3 regions of the Ruegeria sp. AD2(2025) genome follow, and region 1 is predicted to be linked to each of the others. Evidence: riboswitches for the same ligand, from Rfam matches in the RefSeq annotation. Region 1 holds a riboswitch; each other region holds the start of a gene.
The links. Region 1 has a riboswitch for cobalamin ahead of ACR1XV_RS15470 (DUF1636 family protein). Riboswitches for the same ligand answer to the same signal wherever they lie in the genome.
Positions count from the first base shown of each region.

Region 2: linked by a shared signal. The riboswitch ahead of ACR1XV_RS02130 (DUF1636 family protein) and the one ahead of ACR1XV_RS15470 (DUF1636 family protein) in region 1 are both predicted to bind cobalamin.
Region 3: linked by a shared signal. The riboswitch ahead of ACR1XV_RS19885 (hypothetical protein) and the one ahead of ACR1XV_RS15470 (DUF1636 family protein) in region 1 are both predicted to bind cobalamin.

Region 1 is NZ_JBQFZS010000008.1:6,646-11,734, forward strand. Features, by position in the region: gene ACR1XV_RS15465 (DeoR/GlpR family DNA-binding transcription regulator) at 1-660, opposite strand, end outside; cobalamin riboswitch at 895-1,107, shown strand; gene ACR1XV_RS15470 (DUF1636 family protein) at 1,209-1,565, shown strand; gene ACR1XV_RS15475 (ABC transporter ATP-binding protein) at 1,562-2,368, shown strand; gene ACR1XV_RS15480 (ABC transporter substrate-binding protein) at 2,365-3,312, shown strand; gene ACR1XV_RS15485 (FecCD family ABC transporter permease) at 3,314-4,327, shown strand; gene ACR1XV_RS15490 (amidase) at 4,375-5,089, opposite strand, start outside.
Region 2 is NZ_JBQFZS010000001.1:436,928-442,016, reverse strand. Features, by position in the region: gene recJ (single-stranded-DNA-specific exonuclease RecJ) at 1-70, shown strand, start outside; tRNA gene ACR1XV_RS02145 (tRNA-Glu) at 180-254, shown strand; tRNA gene ACR1XV_RS02140 (tRNA-Glu) at 277-351, shown strand; gene ACR1XV_RS02135 (NAD(P)-dependent oxidoreductase) at 408-1,475, opposite strand; cobalamin riboswitch at 1,510-1,712, shown strand; gene ACR1XV_RS02130 (DUF1636 family protein) at 1,796-2,176, shown strand; gene cobW (cobalamin biosynthesis protein CobW) at 2,173-3,228, shown strand; gene cobN (cobaltochelatase subunit CobN) at 3,232-5,089, shown strand, end outside.
Region 3 is NZ_JBQFZS010000015.1:1,540-6,628, forward strand. Features, by position in the region: gene ACR1XV_RS19875 (DNA polymerase III subunit gamma/tau) at 1-305, opposite strand, end outside; gene ACR1XV_RS19880 (protein-tyrosine phosphatase family protein) at 474-977, shown strand; gene ACR1XV_RS19885 (hypothetical protein) at 981-1,283, opposite strand; cobalamin riboswitch at 1,478-1,700, opposite strand; gene ACR1XV_RS19890 (alpha/beta hydrolase family protein) at 1,822-2,679, shown strand; gene rsgA (ribosome small subunit-dependent GTPase A) at 2,698-3,726, opposite strand; RNA gene ffs (signal recognition particle sRNA small type) at 3,887-3,985, opposite strand; gene ACR1XV_RS19905 (bifunctional 2',3'-cyclic-nucleotide 2'-phosphodiesterase/3'-nucleotidase) at 4,024-5,089, opposite strand, start outside.

The DNA of each region.
Region 1 (5,089 bases):
TTTCTGGTGCACCATGGCGACCATGGTCCGGCTGGTGCGGTCCACGACCACCGATGCCAGCTCGGCCTCGCCCGGGCTCTGGTACAGAAACCCGAATTTCGGGTCCAACGCGTCCGGGCTGAGGATTGCGATGTCGTAGGTATAACGGCGCAGCTGCGCCTCGGCGACAAATCCGAATGTCCCCATTTCGTCCTTGCGCATTTCACCGCCCAGCAGAAAGACGCGGTTTCCGTTGTGTGCCAAAAGCTTATGCGCCACGTTCATCGAGTTGGTCACAACCGTCAGATCCCGTCTGTCCCGCAAGGTCTCGGCGACGAATGCGGTCGTGCTGCCGACATCTAGGAACAGCGTGGCCCCGTCTGGCACAAGGCTGGCAACCGCCTTTGCGACCTGCATCTTTTCTTCGGTGAACTCGCCAAGGCGTTGGAAAAATCCGATCTCGTGCTGCGCGTCCAACAGGCGAACCATGCCATGGTTCCGCTCGACTATTCCCAGCTTGGACAGGGATTTGATCGTGCGCCGGATCGTCTCATCCGAAACGCTAAGCGTTTCCGCCAACTCCACATTGCGGGCCTGGCCGCCCAGTTGACGCAGCGCTTCGATTATTTGAAGCTCTCTCGGAGATAATGAATTCCGGGCGATCACGTTCGCACTCCTCACGCTTTGTGTGGTTTTTGCACTAAAATCCAACAAAGTCCACACAAGTATTGTTTTTTAACCAATCCTACCCTCATTATTGGGTGTATTTGAGATTTCAGGCAATACCAGCGTCGTTTTTGCAGGCCCCGGGGAATACAAATCACCAACAGCGCGGGCTGCGCGGGGCATCCGGGACCGGTCTGCAAAAACTGCTCGTAAGTCATAAAGATCATATTGACGCACCTTTCTTTCTCGGGCACTCAGATCGCTGATGGTTCCTGCGGATACGCCAAGGGATGAAAAGGGAATACGGTGCGGCACCGGGATAACCGGAACACGCCAAGACCGTAACTGCCCCCGCAACTGTAAGCGGCGAGCGACGTCAAACACCCACTGGCCGACGGGCCGGGAAGGACGGCCGAGCGCAGACCCGCAAGTCAGGAGACCTGCCATCAAATGTTAACCAACCCGGGGCGGGGCGTCCTGGAAGGAGGCTTTGATGGCACGTCTGATGCGTGTTTACCTGATCGGCACCTTCCGTCCGCGCTTGGCAATATGTGGAGCGGACGATGTCAGACCGGCCTGACCATTTTCTTCTGATCTGCGCCACCTGTGACGGAGGCAAGCCCGTTGATGCCATGCGCGGCGATCTGACGGACAAGCTGCCACAGGGGTTTGCGATCCGCACAGTTGACTGCATGGCAGGCTGCGACCGCCCCCGGACAGTGGGCTTTCAGGCGACGGGGAAGGCCCAATACCTGTTTGGCGACATCCAGACGGAAGCGGATATCGAGGCTCTGACCCAATTTGCCCAGCAATATCGGAACTCGGCCGACGGGTGGACCAAGGCCACCGACAGGCCACCCGCCTTGCTGACCAAGACGCTGTCCCGCCTGCCTGCGATCCACCGCGAGGGGCAAGCATGAAAGGCCCGGATTTTCTGATTGCGCGCGATCTCGAATATAATGCACCAAACGGGGATGTGCTGTTGCAGGATGCTTCGTTTGAACTGGACGAAGGCGCGATATTGGCCATCGCCGGGCCCAACGGGGCGGGCAAAACCACGTTGCTGAACCTGCTGTCCGGCGCGGCCGAGATGACGCTGGGGGATGTGCTGGTCAGGGGGCGCAGCCTCAGGCAGATGCCCGCGACCGAGCGGGCCCGGATGATCGCCGTGGTCAGTCAGCAGGAATATCCCGACGGGCGGCTGTCATTGCGCGATTATGTTGCGCTGGGTCAGATTCCGATCCGAACCGACCGCTCGGCCGACGACCATGCCGCCGACCTGACGCGCATTCTGGACCTGACCGGGCTGACAACCCTGGCCGATAAGAAAATGGCCGTGCTGTCGGGGGGCGAGCGTCAGCGGGCCCATATCGCGCGGGCATTGGCGCAGGACCCCTCGCTGCTGTTTCTGGACGAACCGACCAACCATCTGGACCCCGATGCCAAAGGGCGGATGCTGTCTCTGGTCGCGGAACTGGGAATCACCGTGGTCATGATCGTGCACGATCTGGTCATGATCCCGGAATTCGCCACCCATGTCGCGCTGATGAAATCCGCTCGATTGACCGGTTTCGGACCCGTGGCCGAGGTGCTGACCCCGGATCGGGTCCGCGACACGTTCGGGGTCGATTACCTGTGCCTGCCGCACGAAGGGCGCATGATTCCGGCGCTGGATATCAGAAGAACCTCAATTTCATCTCGATCAAGGAGCATTCCTGAATGAAACACCTCTGGTCAGTGGCTTTGGCCACAGCCTTGGCGGGCGGCGCTGCCGCGCATGAGATCACCGTCGACAATTGCGGTGAACCGCTGGTCTTTGACACCGCGCCTGAGCGGCTGGTGGTGCATGACATGAACATGACCGACATGGCCTTTGCTCTGGGTCTGCAGGACAAGATCGTCGGTCTGACCGGCATCACCGGCTGGTACAAGACCAGCCCGGAATTCGACACGCTGCGCGGCGACATCCCCGAGCTTGCCCCGAAATACCCCACTGTCGAAAACCTTGTGGCGGTCGAACCCGACCTGTTCTTTGCCGGTTGGTATTACGGCATGAAGCCGGGCGGCGACGTCACGCCCGACACGCTGGAACCCTTTGGCATCAAGACCATGATCCTGACCGAAAGCTGCGTGCATCTGGACAAGGACCGCCCCGAGGCGAGCATGGACCTGCTCTTTGACGATATCCTGCGTCTGGGCAAGGTGATGCATGTCGAGGACAAGGCCGAGGCGCTGGTGGCTGGTTGGAAAGAGCAACTGGCCGGGATCGAGGCCAAGACTGCCGATCTGTCCAAACCGCGCGTTTTCCTGCTGGACGGTCCAGCGGATGCGCCCTTCACAGCCGGTAAATTCGCCATCCCCGACGCGATGATTACCGCAGCGGGCGGCGAGAATGTCACCCATGACATGGATACCAGCTGGGGCCGCACCTCGTGGGAGGCCGTAGCGGCCGCAAATCCGGAATTCCTGGTGCTGCTGGACTATCAGACCGGCAATGGCGCGGCGGATACGTTCAAGTTCCTGCAGGAACACCCCGTCATGTCGCAGACCGACGCGGTCAAGAACGAGCGCTGGATCGGCCTGCGGTACGAGGAACTGACCCCCGGACCGGCAAATATCGAGGCGATCTCGAAAATGGCGCGGGCCATGCATCCGGGTCAGAGCTGACATGGGCCGAACCGGCCTGACACTTGTGCTGGGGGCGGTCGTACTGGCCGCCCTTCTGCTGGTCTCGACGATCTACGGCACCACCCCGATCCCCCTGCCCGATACGGTCGACGCCGTGTTGCTGGGCACCGGGCTGGCCGGGGGCGAGATGTCGCCGCTGCACCGGATCGTCTTTGATCTGCGCCTGCCGCGCGCGCTGTTTGCGGCGGTGATCGGGGCCGGGCTGGGGCTGGTCGGTGTTGTCCTGCAAACCACAACACGCAACGATCTGGCAGACCCGTTCCTGTTCGGCCTGTCGTCGGGGGCAGCAGCCGGGGCCGTGTTCGTCATCACGGTAACGGGCGATATTCTGGGCTTCTGGACCCTGCCTCTGGCGGCGTTCTGCGGCGGGTTGATCGCCTCGGGCATCGTGCTGGCGCTGGTCCACGGGCTGCGCACCAGCGCGCCGGAAAAACTGATCCTGGCGGGGCTGGCGGTTTCGTTCCTGTTCTCGGCCATCACCAATTACCTGATCTTCGCAGGCGACAGCCGCGCGGCGCATTCGGTGATCTTCTGGATGCTGGGCGGTCTGGGCCTTGCACGGTGGGAGACGTTTCCGCTGGTCTGCGCCGGTCTGCTGCTGATCCTCAGCTATTCGCTCTATCGCAGCCGCTGGCTGGACGCGCTACTGACCGGAGATCTGACGGCATCTACCCTCGGAGTACCCGTTCAGGGGCTGCGGTTCAGCATGTTCTTCGTGGCCGCGCTGGCGACGGCTGTTTTTGTCTCGGTTGCCGGTGTCATCGGCTTTGTCGGCCTGATGGTGCCCCATATCGCGCGCGGCATCGCCGGACCGCTACACCGCCAGCTTCTGCCGACGGCGGCGATCGTGGGCGCGGGGCTGCTGACAGGGTCCGACATCATCAGCCGCCTGCTGCTGGCCCCGCAGGAACTGCCAGTTGGCATCGTCACAACATCCATCGGCTCGGTCTTCGTGTTCCTGCTGCTGTTCAGGGGCGCGAAGACACCGCGATAACACGGGACACCCCGGATTGTCCCTCTCGGGCCATCACGGACATGACTCTATCGCGGAAAAACCGGCCTCACGTCGGCCACGTCCAAGGCCTCTTCAAGCGCCATCCCGAGCGCCAGCATGGGGCCTTCGTCAAACAGTTGACCCCAGAGGGAGACACCTCGGGGCACTTTGAAGGCCGGGCCGTCGCCGGTTTCAGGTCCACCGGGCGCGCGGTTTCCCAAAGTTCCCGGCAGCCTGCTGGGCAGGCTTTCGAACCCGGCGCGCAAGTGCAGACAGGGATGGCCGGTGAAATTGCTGGCCACGAGCATCGGCCCGGTGGCCGCAGGGCCGATGAGCACATCAACCTGTGACATCAGCCTGCCCACCTCCTCCATCACCCGAAAACGCAGGCGATCGAGGTTGACGTGATCCACAGCCGAAAGAAAACGGGCCTTTCGCATCGTATTCGGCCAGGCTCCATCCTCCTGCCATGTCAGCGCATCGTCCAGATCCGACAGCGTCAGATCCTCAAACGCAGCGGCGGCCTCGGCGTAGAGGATGTTGATCAGCGAGGTGTAGGGAAGATCGGGCAACGCCACTTCCCGCACCGTCAACCCAAGCGCGCGGACCGTGTCCAGTATTGCATGGTCGGTTTCCGTTGCGCCTTCGGCAAACGCCTCGGGCAGATAACCGACAACCATGCCGTCAATGCCGCTGGCTGCATCAAAGCGGAAGGGAGCAGCAATCGAGCACAGATCCGCCGGATCATGACCGTTCAGCTCA
Region 2 (5,089 bases), on a different contig from region 1:
TGAAGTGAATTCATGGGGCGGTCGGCAGAGCGTGCAACTGCGGTTGGAGGACGCCGCAGAAGCCGTCTGACGCCTGTTCAAAAGCCCTTGGAAGACGACCAAAAAAGTTTCGCAGCCCTGCGTTTTTCGTCTTGCGGGGGGGGAAGGTAGACCGTAAAAGGCCCTCCACAAGCCAGCGTGGCCCGTTCGTCTATCGGTTAGGACGCCAGGTTTTCAACCTGGAAAGAGGGGTTCGATTCCCCTACGGGCTACCATTTGCGTTTGTATGGCCAAAATGGCCCGTTCGTCTATCGGTTAGGACGCCAGGTTTTCAACCTGGAAAGAGGGGTTCGATTCCCCTACGGGCTACCATTTTTCCAAACATTTCAACGTGATCCGGGACCTTGGTGGTCCAGACAACACCCGGCCTATGCTGTGCTGCGGTTTTGCGGGACGACCTCATAGCCGGGTTCTTCGGGTTCATCGTCCAGCATTTCGGGTGGAAAGCCCGGGGCACGAATTTCAAGCCCGGTCGCGTCCTCGAGCCGTTTGATAATGTTCGGAGACAGCTCGCGCTCGCCATAGCGCGCGATCCCGTCTTCGAAAATCTTGATCATCAGCGGGTTGATCTCAAGCGGCACTCCGGCGCGGTCGGCGACCTCCTGAAACAGGCCAATATCCTTTTTTACCAGATCCATTGTGAACGAAATATCGCGCGAGCCATTCAGGATGACCTGACTTTCGGTCTCATGCACAAAGGAGGTGCCCGACGAAATCTTGATCGCCTCATAAGTGGTGCCAAGATCCATCCCAGCGGCCTTTGCAGTCACCAAGGCCTCGGCGCAGGTGATCAGGTTGGCGGTGGCGAGATAGTTGGTCAGCACTTTCAGAACCGATGCCGATCCCAGATCACCCGTATGCAGAATGCGCCGCCCCATGGTGGTCAGGAAGGGCAGGATACGCTCGAACGTGGCGCGGTCACAGCCCGCGAAGATCGAGATATTGCCCGTCGCGGCCCGGTGGCATCCGCCCGAAACCGGGCAGTCCACCGCAGCCCCGCCCCGCTCGATCACCATCGCGCCAAGGCGTTTGACCTCGGCTTCGTCGGTGGTCGACATCTCCATCCAGATTTTGCCGGGGGCGACCTCGGGCAGCATTTCCTGCATCACGGCATCCGAGGCGGCGGGGGATGGCAGGCAGGTGATCACCGCATCGCAATCGCGCATTAGCTGGGCCGGGCTTTCAGCGGCCTTGGCCCCTTTCGTGACAAACGCGCCCACCAGATCCGGGTTCAGATCATGCACCGTCAGATCGATTCCGTTGCGCAGCAGCGATCCCGAGAGCTTGCCCCCCACATTTCCCAACCCGATAAACCCTACTTTCATCCGCCGCATCCTCCTGTTCGCGTCTTGCGAACCATGCCAGCATGTCGGCCCAACCGGATCATGCCGCCCAGCGACCCGGACAGGTCGCTTTTTACCCGCGTGATCACGGATCAGCGTGTTGCGCTTGACAAGCGGGGTAACCCTGCCGCATGTCCCTTTCGTTGGTGTCTGCGACAGCAGATGAAAAGGGAATGCGTCAGCGGATCATCCGTCAAACGCAGCCGCCCCCGCGACCGTGACCGGAGAGGGTGCCCAAGCCACTGGCGAATGCCGGGAAGGCGGGACATCCGACAGAGGCCTCCTCTGACATCCGCAAGCCGGGAGACCTGCCAACACCCGAAGATGAAACCGGACGGGGTGTTCCGGTGTCGGGTCAAGGGACCCGCATGAAACCCCGTCCCCCACGATGAGGATTTGGGGGGATGAGAGACATGACCGAGACCGCTCCGGTCGAATTGCTGGTTTGCACCACTTGTCGTCGCGGGCTGCCCGTAGAAGATGATGCGCAACGCCCCGGCACCCTGTTGCACAAGGCTTTGGAACAGGCGGAGCTACCCGAAGGGATAACCCTGAAAGCCGTAGAATGCCTTTCGAACTGTGACGAGGGCTGTTCCATCGTGCTGCGCGGCGGGCCGGATCGCTGGACCTTTGTTTACGAGCATCTGAACGAGGTCGACCATGTCGACGTGATCGTTGACGGCGCCACCAAGTACCTCGCGACCGAGGACGGTCTGGTCAAATGGCGCGAGCGCCCTGAACATTTCCGCAAAAACTGTGCGGCCCGCATTCCCCCGATTGGAGCCCTGAAATGAGCAATCTCGAAAAACTCCCCGTCACCGTGATCACCGGCTTTCTGGGTTCAGGCAAGACCACGCTGGTGCGCCACCTGATGCAGAACCCGCAGGGCAAGCGTTTGGCCGTTGTCGTCAACGAATTCGGCGATGTTGGTGTTGATGGCGATATCCTGAAATCCTGCGCCATCCCGGATTGCCCGGCGGAAAACATCATGGAACTGGCGAACGGTTGCATCTGCTGCACCGTGGCCGACGATTTCATCCCCACGATTGAGGCCCTGATGGCGCTGGAGCCGCGCCCCGATCATATTCTAATCGAAACTTCCGGCCTCGCCCTGCCCAAACCGCTGCTGAAAGCGTTCGACTGGCCGGACATCCGCTCAAAAATCACGGTTGATGGCGTGATCGCTCTGGCCGATGCCGAAGCCGTGGCCGCAGGTCGCTTCGCGCCCAATGTCGAGGCGGTGGACGCCCAGCGCATGGCCGATGACTCGATTGACCACGAAACGCCCCTGTCCGAAGTGTTCGAGGATCAGATTTCCTGCGCCGATATCATCCTGCTGACCAAGCCCGATCTGGCCGGTCCCGAAGGTGTCGCCAAAGCGCGAGAGATCATCGCCGCCGAAGCCCCGCGTCCCCTGCCCGTAGTTGAGGTCGCCGAGGGAGCCGTTGACGTCCGCGTCGTGCTGGGTCTTGAAGCCGCCGCCGAGGATGACATGGACGCACGTCCCTCGCATCACGACGGCCACCACGATCATGAGCATGACGATTTCGAAAGCATCATCGTCGAGTTGCCGGAACAGTCTGACCCGCTGGATCTGGTTGCCAAGATCGAACGTCTGGCCAAGGAGCTGAACATCCTGCGCGTCAAAGGCTATGCCGCCGTTCAGGGCAAACCGATGCGCCTGCTGGTGCAGGCCGTTGGTGCGCGTGTGCGCCATCAGTACGACCGCCCATGGGAGCCCGGCGAAGACCGCCGCTCGCGCCTTGTGGTCATTGCCGAGCATGATGACATCAAAGAGGCCGAAATCCGCGACATCCTCGTGGGTGTGGCCGAGGCCGCCGAGTAAGCCATGCACGTCGTCTTCCGCGAAAGCCACGGGCTCGAGGAAACCGAGACCCCGACCGATCTGGGCCAGAGCCCGGCGGATCTGGTGGTGCTGTCATTCTCTGACAGCGACCTCGGCGCTTTCGCGGCTGGCTGGCATCGCGGCGGTGGCTCAGAAGGGCGGATGCCGACGCTCCGGCTGGCCAATCTGACGGCGCTGAAACATCCTTTGTCCGTTGACACCTATGTCGAACAGACGCTGGAGGGTGCCAAGGGCATCCTGATCCGTCTGATCGGCGGGGTGCCCTATTGGTCCTATGGGTTGCAGCAGGTTCTGGCACTGGCGCAGGCCAAAGGGATTGCTCTGGCCGTCCTGCCCGCCGATGGGCGCGAGGATACGCGGCTGGATGAGTATTCCACCCTGCCCGTCTCGACCCTGCGGCGGCTGGCGCATCTCTGCGACACGGGCGGAGAAGTTGCGGCGCAGGCGGCACTGGCGCAGATGGCGCTGGCAGCGGGCCTTTATGCGGGGCCGGTGATGGGGGCCAAGACGATCCCCGAATGCGGCGCATGGTGCCCGGATCGCGGGGTTATCCCGGCAGCTGAGGCGTTTTCAAACGATGCCAAACGCATCCTTGTCACCTTTTACCGTGCCTATCTGACCTCAGCGGACACCGCGCCTGTCGCAGCCCTGATCCGCAGCCTGCGCGCGCGGGGTCTGGAGGCTGTGGGCCTGTTCTCGCCATCTCTCAAAGCACCCGCCGCCGCCGATTGGTTGCGCGACACCATTGTGGCCATGAAACCATCGGCGATCATCAACGCGACGTCCTTCTCGGGCAAGGGCGCGTCAGGCACCTCGCCTCTGGACGCCGCCAATGTGCCGGTGTTTCAGGTCGCACTGGCCACCTCGCGCCGCAAAGCATGGGCCGAGGCGGAACGCGGCTTGTCCCCTGCCGATCTGGCCATGCATGTGGTTCTGCCCGAGGTCGACGGGCGAATTAGCGCGGGCATCGCATCCTTCAAGGAACCCGGCAAACGCGACCCGCATCTGGAATATTCCCGCTTTGCCCACCGCGCCGAGCCCGAACGGATCGAGGCCATCATCGACCGCGTCACCGGCTGGCTGAATCTGGTGGACAGACCCAAAGCAGATCAGGTTCCGGCGCTGGTGCTGTCCACCTATCCCGGCAAAGACTGGCAGATGGCTCATGCGGTGGGTCTGGACGCACTGGCCTCGGCCGAGGCGATGCTGGCCGATCTGCAAGACGAAGGCTATGACACCGCGCCTGCTGAGCCGATTGCTGAGACGCTGCTGGATGCGCGGATTTCATGGCCTCTGGCGGATTATCTGACCGCGCTGACCGAATTGCCTGAAAACCTGCACGCAGACCTGCAAACCGTCTGGGGTAACGCCGAAGATGACCCGGTATTCTCAGACGGCGCATTCCATTTCACCGCCCTGCGCCGTGGCAAGGCTCTGATCGCTCTGCAGCCAGAGCGCGGCACGCCCGAACTGCGCGATGACGACTATCACGACCTGTCCCGCACTCCGCGCCACAGCTATGTCGCCTTCTATCTGTGGGTGCGAAAGGGCCTGGGTGCAGATGCGCTGATCCATATCGGCGCCCATGGCACGCTGGAATGGCTGCCGGGCAAATCGGTCGCTTTGTCCGCGGATTGCTGGCCCGAGGCTTTGATCCACGACCTACCGGTGATCTACCCTTTCATCGTCAACGACCCCGGCGAAGCCGCGCAGGCCAAGCGCCGCATCGGGGCCGTCACGCTGGGCCATATCCCGCCCGCCATGAAAGAAAGCGGCACGCCGGATCGTATGGTGCGGCTGGAATCGCTGCTGGATGAGTTTTCGAACGCCGATGGCCTCG
Region 3 (5,089 bases), on a different contig from region 1:
ATCACGTCGACATGGCGGCCTTCCATGATGGCCACGCAATGTTCGCATTGGCCGCAAGGCTCGGTCGTGGGCTTGCCTTCACCATCCGGGCCGATGCAGTTCATGCCCTTGGCGATGATCCGGGCGGTGGTGGTTTTGCCGGTGCCGCGAATGCCGGTCATGATGAAAGCCTGCGCGATCCGGTCCGCCTCGAACGCGTTTTTCAGGGTGCGCACCATGGCGTCCTGACCGACCAGATCGGCGAAGGTTTCCGGGCGGTATTTGCGGGCGAGAACCTGATAGGCGGGGCTGGGCGTGTCGGTCATGTCTGCTTTCGCGGATTCGAGTTCTGCCGCAGCGTAGAGGCCCCCGCTGTCCGCGTCCACCGCCCGCCTTCATGATTTTCGTTTTGGAATGCCGGGCCACGCGGTTAAGATCGGACACTTGAAGACAGTATGAAGATCTTGCGATCAACGTTTCGGGGGGAACGTAGAATGTCTGAGATGGTTATCCACGCACTTCAGGTTGGCGGAGGAACGCTTGCGCTGACATCCATGCCGGGTCGGGGGGGCGATTATCAGAGTGATCTTGATGCCGTGGCCGATTGGAAACCCGGCCTGATCCTGTCAATGGCGACCGAGGTCGAGATGATACTCGATGGCGCAAGAGATTTCGGGATCGACGTGCGAAGCCGCGCCTGCCGCTGGGTTCATTTGCCGGTCGAGGATTATGGCACGCCATCGCCCGAGGTCGACGAACGCTGGGTCGAGGTCAGCGCCGCAGCGCGTCATGCGCTGTCAGGCGGTGGGCGGATTCTGGTTCACTGCAGGGGCGGCTGCGGTCGCTCTGGCATGATCGTATTGCGTTTGATGATAGAATGCGGAGAGCATCCTGATGCGGCGTTGCAGCGGTTGCGCGCGTTGCGGCCCTGTGCCGTCGAAACCGATGCGCAGATGGAATGGTCGATTGCGCCCGCCGGCATTCTGGCGGCGGGCTGAAGATCAAGCTGACGGGCGGCACTCGGCTTGCATCGGTGCGCCCCGAGACAGCGTCAACGCTTCGAGCATCGCGCAAGGCGGTGTCGTCAGGATATCCGTCGACAAGGCTGCGGTCTCGGAGCCGAACAACAGGTCTGCATAGCTGTCCAGTTGCTCGATGGCCTGGTCTGATCCGGTTCCGCAGAATACTCTGATTTCGGCCGCGCGGGCGCGAAAACGGGCGGTGCACCCGTCAGCGCAGTGCGTCAGTTCACTGCTGCCCTGAATCTCGAAATCTGCAGTTGTTGCTGGCGCAGCCTTGGTCATCGAATTGGCCAGTGCCCGTGCGATTCGCGCCAAAGCCGGACAGGTTTTCCCCGTCCTTTGGCAAATTGTTGCCGAGAACTGGTGGGTTCCGGTCTTCCATATCATACTGCGCCCTCCGCGCGTGGGGCTGAGGGCGTGAAACAGGTTGGACGGCGCTTTGCTGTCAGGACCTGCCCGGACACCCCGCCCGAGTTTCAGTTTCTGTTCCGATGGCAGGTCTCCTGACTTGCGGGTCATCGCTTTGCCGACCTTCCCAGCCTTTCGGCCAGTGGCATTTCGGCATTGCTCAACGCTTACAGTTGCGGGGGCAGTCGCGGATTTGGTCCGTTCCGGTTGTCGCCGGGCAGGGCCGCACCGTGTTCCCTTTTCATCCCGGCCTTGGTCAAAGGCGCGGGAACCATCACCGCATCGCTAGCGGTTGGGCGGGCATCGAGTCAAGCGAATTGGCGGGCGCGGCCCGCTAGTGGTCCCTTTACGTCAATCTTGACTCTGCGGTGACGAAATGAACTGATCGGTTCAGATTGTGCCAGAGGACCCAATGTTAGATGCGCAGCAGACCGTGATGACGGAAGATTTCCGGTTCCCCTCCGGCCCTGCGATGCTGTCGGCGCGGCTCTACCGGCCCGCGTCAGAGCCGGAAACGGTCGTCGTGATCAACAATGCGACCGGGGTGCCGCGTGACTATTATCAGCATTTCGCCCGCTGGTTGGTGGCTGAGCATGGAATGGCTTGCCTGACCTATGACTATCGCGATTTTGGCCAGTCCCTGACCGGGCCGCAGAAGGCGTCGACGGTGACGATGGCGGATTGGGCGCTGATCGATATCCCGGCCGCGCGCACTGAGATGCGGCGGCGGTTTCCGCAAGCAAAACTCTGGAGCATTGGCCACTCGTTGGGGGCGATGCTGGGGCCGGTGCAACCCGATATTGACCGTATTGACCGGATGATCTGTGTCTGTTCCGGGCTCGTGACGCTATCGGATCACCCGTGGCCCTATCGTGCCCTGGCTGCATTGTTTTGGTACGGTCACGCGCCGCTAGCGGCGCGTGCGCTGGGCTATCTGCCGGGTAAGGCGCTGGGCTTTGGTGAAAATCTGCCCGCCGGGGTTTATTGGCAATGGCGCAAATGGTGCACCGCGCCCGACAGCTATCTGCCCGAGATCGGACAGACCCTGCCCGCCGCGCGATGGTCCAGCATAGGCGGGCCTGTTGATCTGTTTGCCTTCGAAGACGACCAGATGGTGCCGCCCGAGGCGGTCTGGCGGCTCGCCGATCTCTACGGTCCCGCCGCGCGCCGTCATCTGCTGTCACCGCAAGAGTTCGGATTGTCCAAGGTCGGCCATATCGGTGTTTTCGCCCGGCGTAACGCTGCCGTCTGGCCCCGCCTGATCGCCTGATCAGACGAGGCCTGCCGGTCACAGTCGCTTGCGCGATTTCTTCTCTTGCATGACTCCGCGCACCATCTTGCCGAACGCTTTGTCGCGGGCACGAGACTGCGCGATAGTTTCCGAGTTGCGCTGATCCTCCCGCCGCAGCTTGCGCCACCGCTCCAGCCGTGAGGGATCAAGCGCACTGTCTTGGATCGCGGCCTGCACGGCACAGCCGGGCTCCGCCTCGTGCTGGCAATCCGAGAACCGGCAGTTCTTGCCAAGCTCCATGAGGTCCGAGAACACCTCGTCCACACCTTCCTGCGCGTCCAGTAACCGCAAGGCGCGCATGCCGGGCGTGTCGATCAGCCATCCACCGTTGCGCATGCGGTGCAGCGCGCGAGCGGTGGTGGTGTGCCGCCCCCTCGCATCGTCCTCGCGGATGCCTGCCGTGGCTTGATCCTGCCCGGTCATGGCATTGGCCAGCGTCGTCTTGCCAACACCGGATGAGCCCACTAGTGCGCCGGTCTGGCCCTTTGGACACCATGACAGAACCTGTTCGATCTCAGTCGGGTCCAGCGCATTGATCGCAAGTACCGTCAGAAACGGGTCGATGGCCTGTACCTGCTGCACATAGGTCTCGGGCGCATCCGATATGTCGGCCTTTGTCAGCACGATCACCGGATAGCTTCCGGCCTGATGGGCCAGCGCCAGATAACGCTCCAGCCGGGGCAGGCTGAAATCGGCGTTGCACGAACTGATGATGAACAGCACGTCGACGTTGGCAGCGATCAGTTGTGCCGAAGCTCCGGTGCCAGCCGCCCGGCGTTGCAGCAGGCTGCGCCGGTCCAGCAGGTGCCGGACGCGGTTGTCTGCGTCCGCCAGAACCCAGTCGCCGACCGTATAATCGCCCGTCGGGCGGTCCGGGGTCAGCAGCGGGGATTCGCCATCCGGGCTGAGACCGATCAGCCGGTCCCGGTGCACGGCGGTGATGCGAAAAGGTTGGCATGAAGGGTTGGCCGCGTGTTGCGCGGCGAAATGAGAGGACCATCCGAGGTCCGAGAGGGAAAGATACATTGCTCTGCCTGTGATCAGAAACAGCGTGTCCGTCGGATGGCAATCGCGCATCCGCTGGTCATGTGTTCAGGCAGTCAGAAGATCGCTGAGGATCAGAACCGGGCTGCCCGAAGGGTTTTTGCTACAATCATAAAGCCCTCCTGCGGCTATGGGTTGGTTCAGGTGAGAGGCTGGACATCGACCCAAGCGGGACTCGTTGTGGCTGCTTCCTTCCGGACCTGACCAGGTTGGCGAGGCGCTCGCCCGCGCCAACCTCTCGCCCCCCATATAGGCGCGCTGCGTGGCCTTGGCAACCCGTCACAGGGTCAGATGAACGGGCAGAAACCCGTCGTCATCCAGGGGTAGGAGGCGTGGAGCGTATTCGGCGAGCTCATCCATATAGGCGCGCGCGCCGGGGCCCGTCCGCAGAATTGCTTCGGTCCCGGTTGGCGCGGTCAACGTGAACGGACGCGGTGCCTGTTCCAAAAGATCTTTGGGGCATTTTCCAGATAGGTAGTCGCACAAAAGATCATGAATACGCAGCGCGGGCAGTGTGATCATCTGTAGCTGATCAGCAAAGGGAAAATGCCCGCCGCCGCTGGCGCGATAGTTATTGGTCGCGATGACAAAACTCTGATCGGCAGCGACCGGTTCGCCGTTCACCGCAAGCGCCCGGATGCGTCGATGGGCCGGGTCGGTCAGCTGGCCCGAGCTGTCGAAGCGGGCCGGTTGCGTCGGATCAATCTGGTATGTTGCACCGTGCAGGACGTCAAAGTTAAACCCGGCCCGATCAGAATCGATCAGGTCCACGGGTCCTTTTGCGTAAAGCTGGTTGAATACCCCTGCAGACATCTCCAGCCAATCGCGCAGCTGCGCTCCCGTCACACGGACCGCGCGCAGTTCATTGGGAAACACGTGCATATTGGCGACGTGGCGGATCGATATGTCGCCTGCCTGAACTTCGGTGTAGTGCCCGGGGCCTGCACGGCCACCGAATTTTGCTGGTGCGGTGGCCGACAGAATGGGCAGACCCTCGCAGTCTGTCCCAACAAGGTAAGGGCGCACCGCAGCCGCCTGTGCTGCTGCCATCAGCGCCAAACCCCGGTCCGGCGCACAGTACGAGAAATAGCTGTGCAGCGTTTGCGGCACCGACCCCACTGGCTTGGCAACCCGCTTGCGCGTTTCGGCATGGCCTTCGGCAAAGAGTCGGGCGATCTCGGCGTCTTCGGGTGTGAGCCCGGCGTCGGTCTTGATCGGAACGGCCTCGACCCGGCTGTCCACAACAGTCCAACCGCGCTGCGGGTCTTGCTCAAGCTCCAGATCGATGACGCCAAGATGCGAGCCCCCCCATCCCTGCATCACGACCGGTTTGCCATGTACCAAG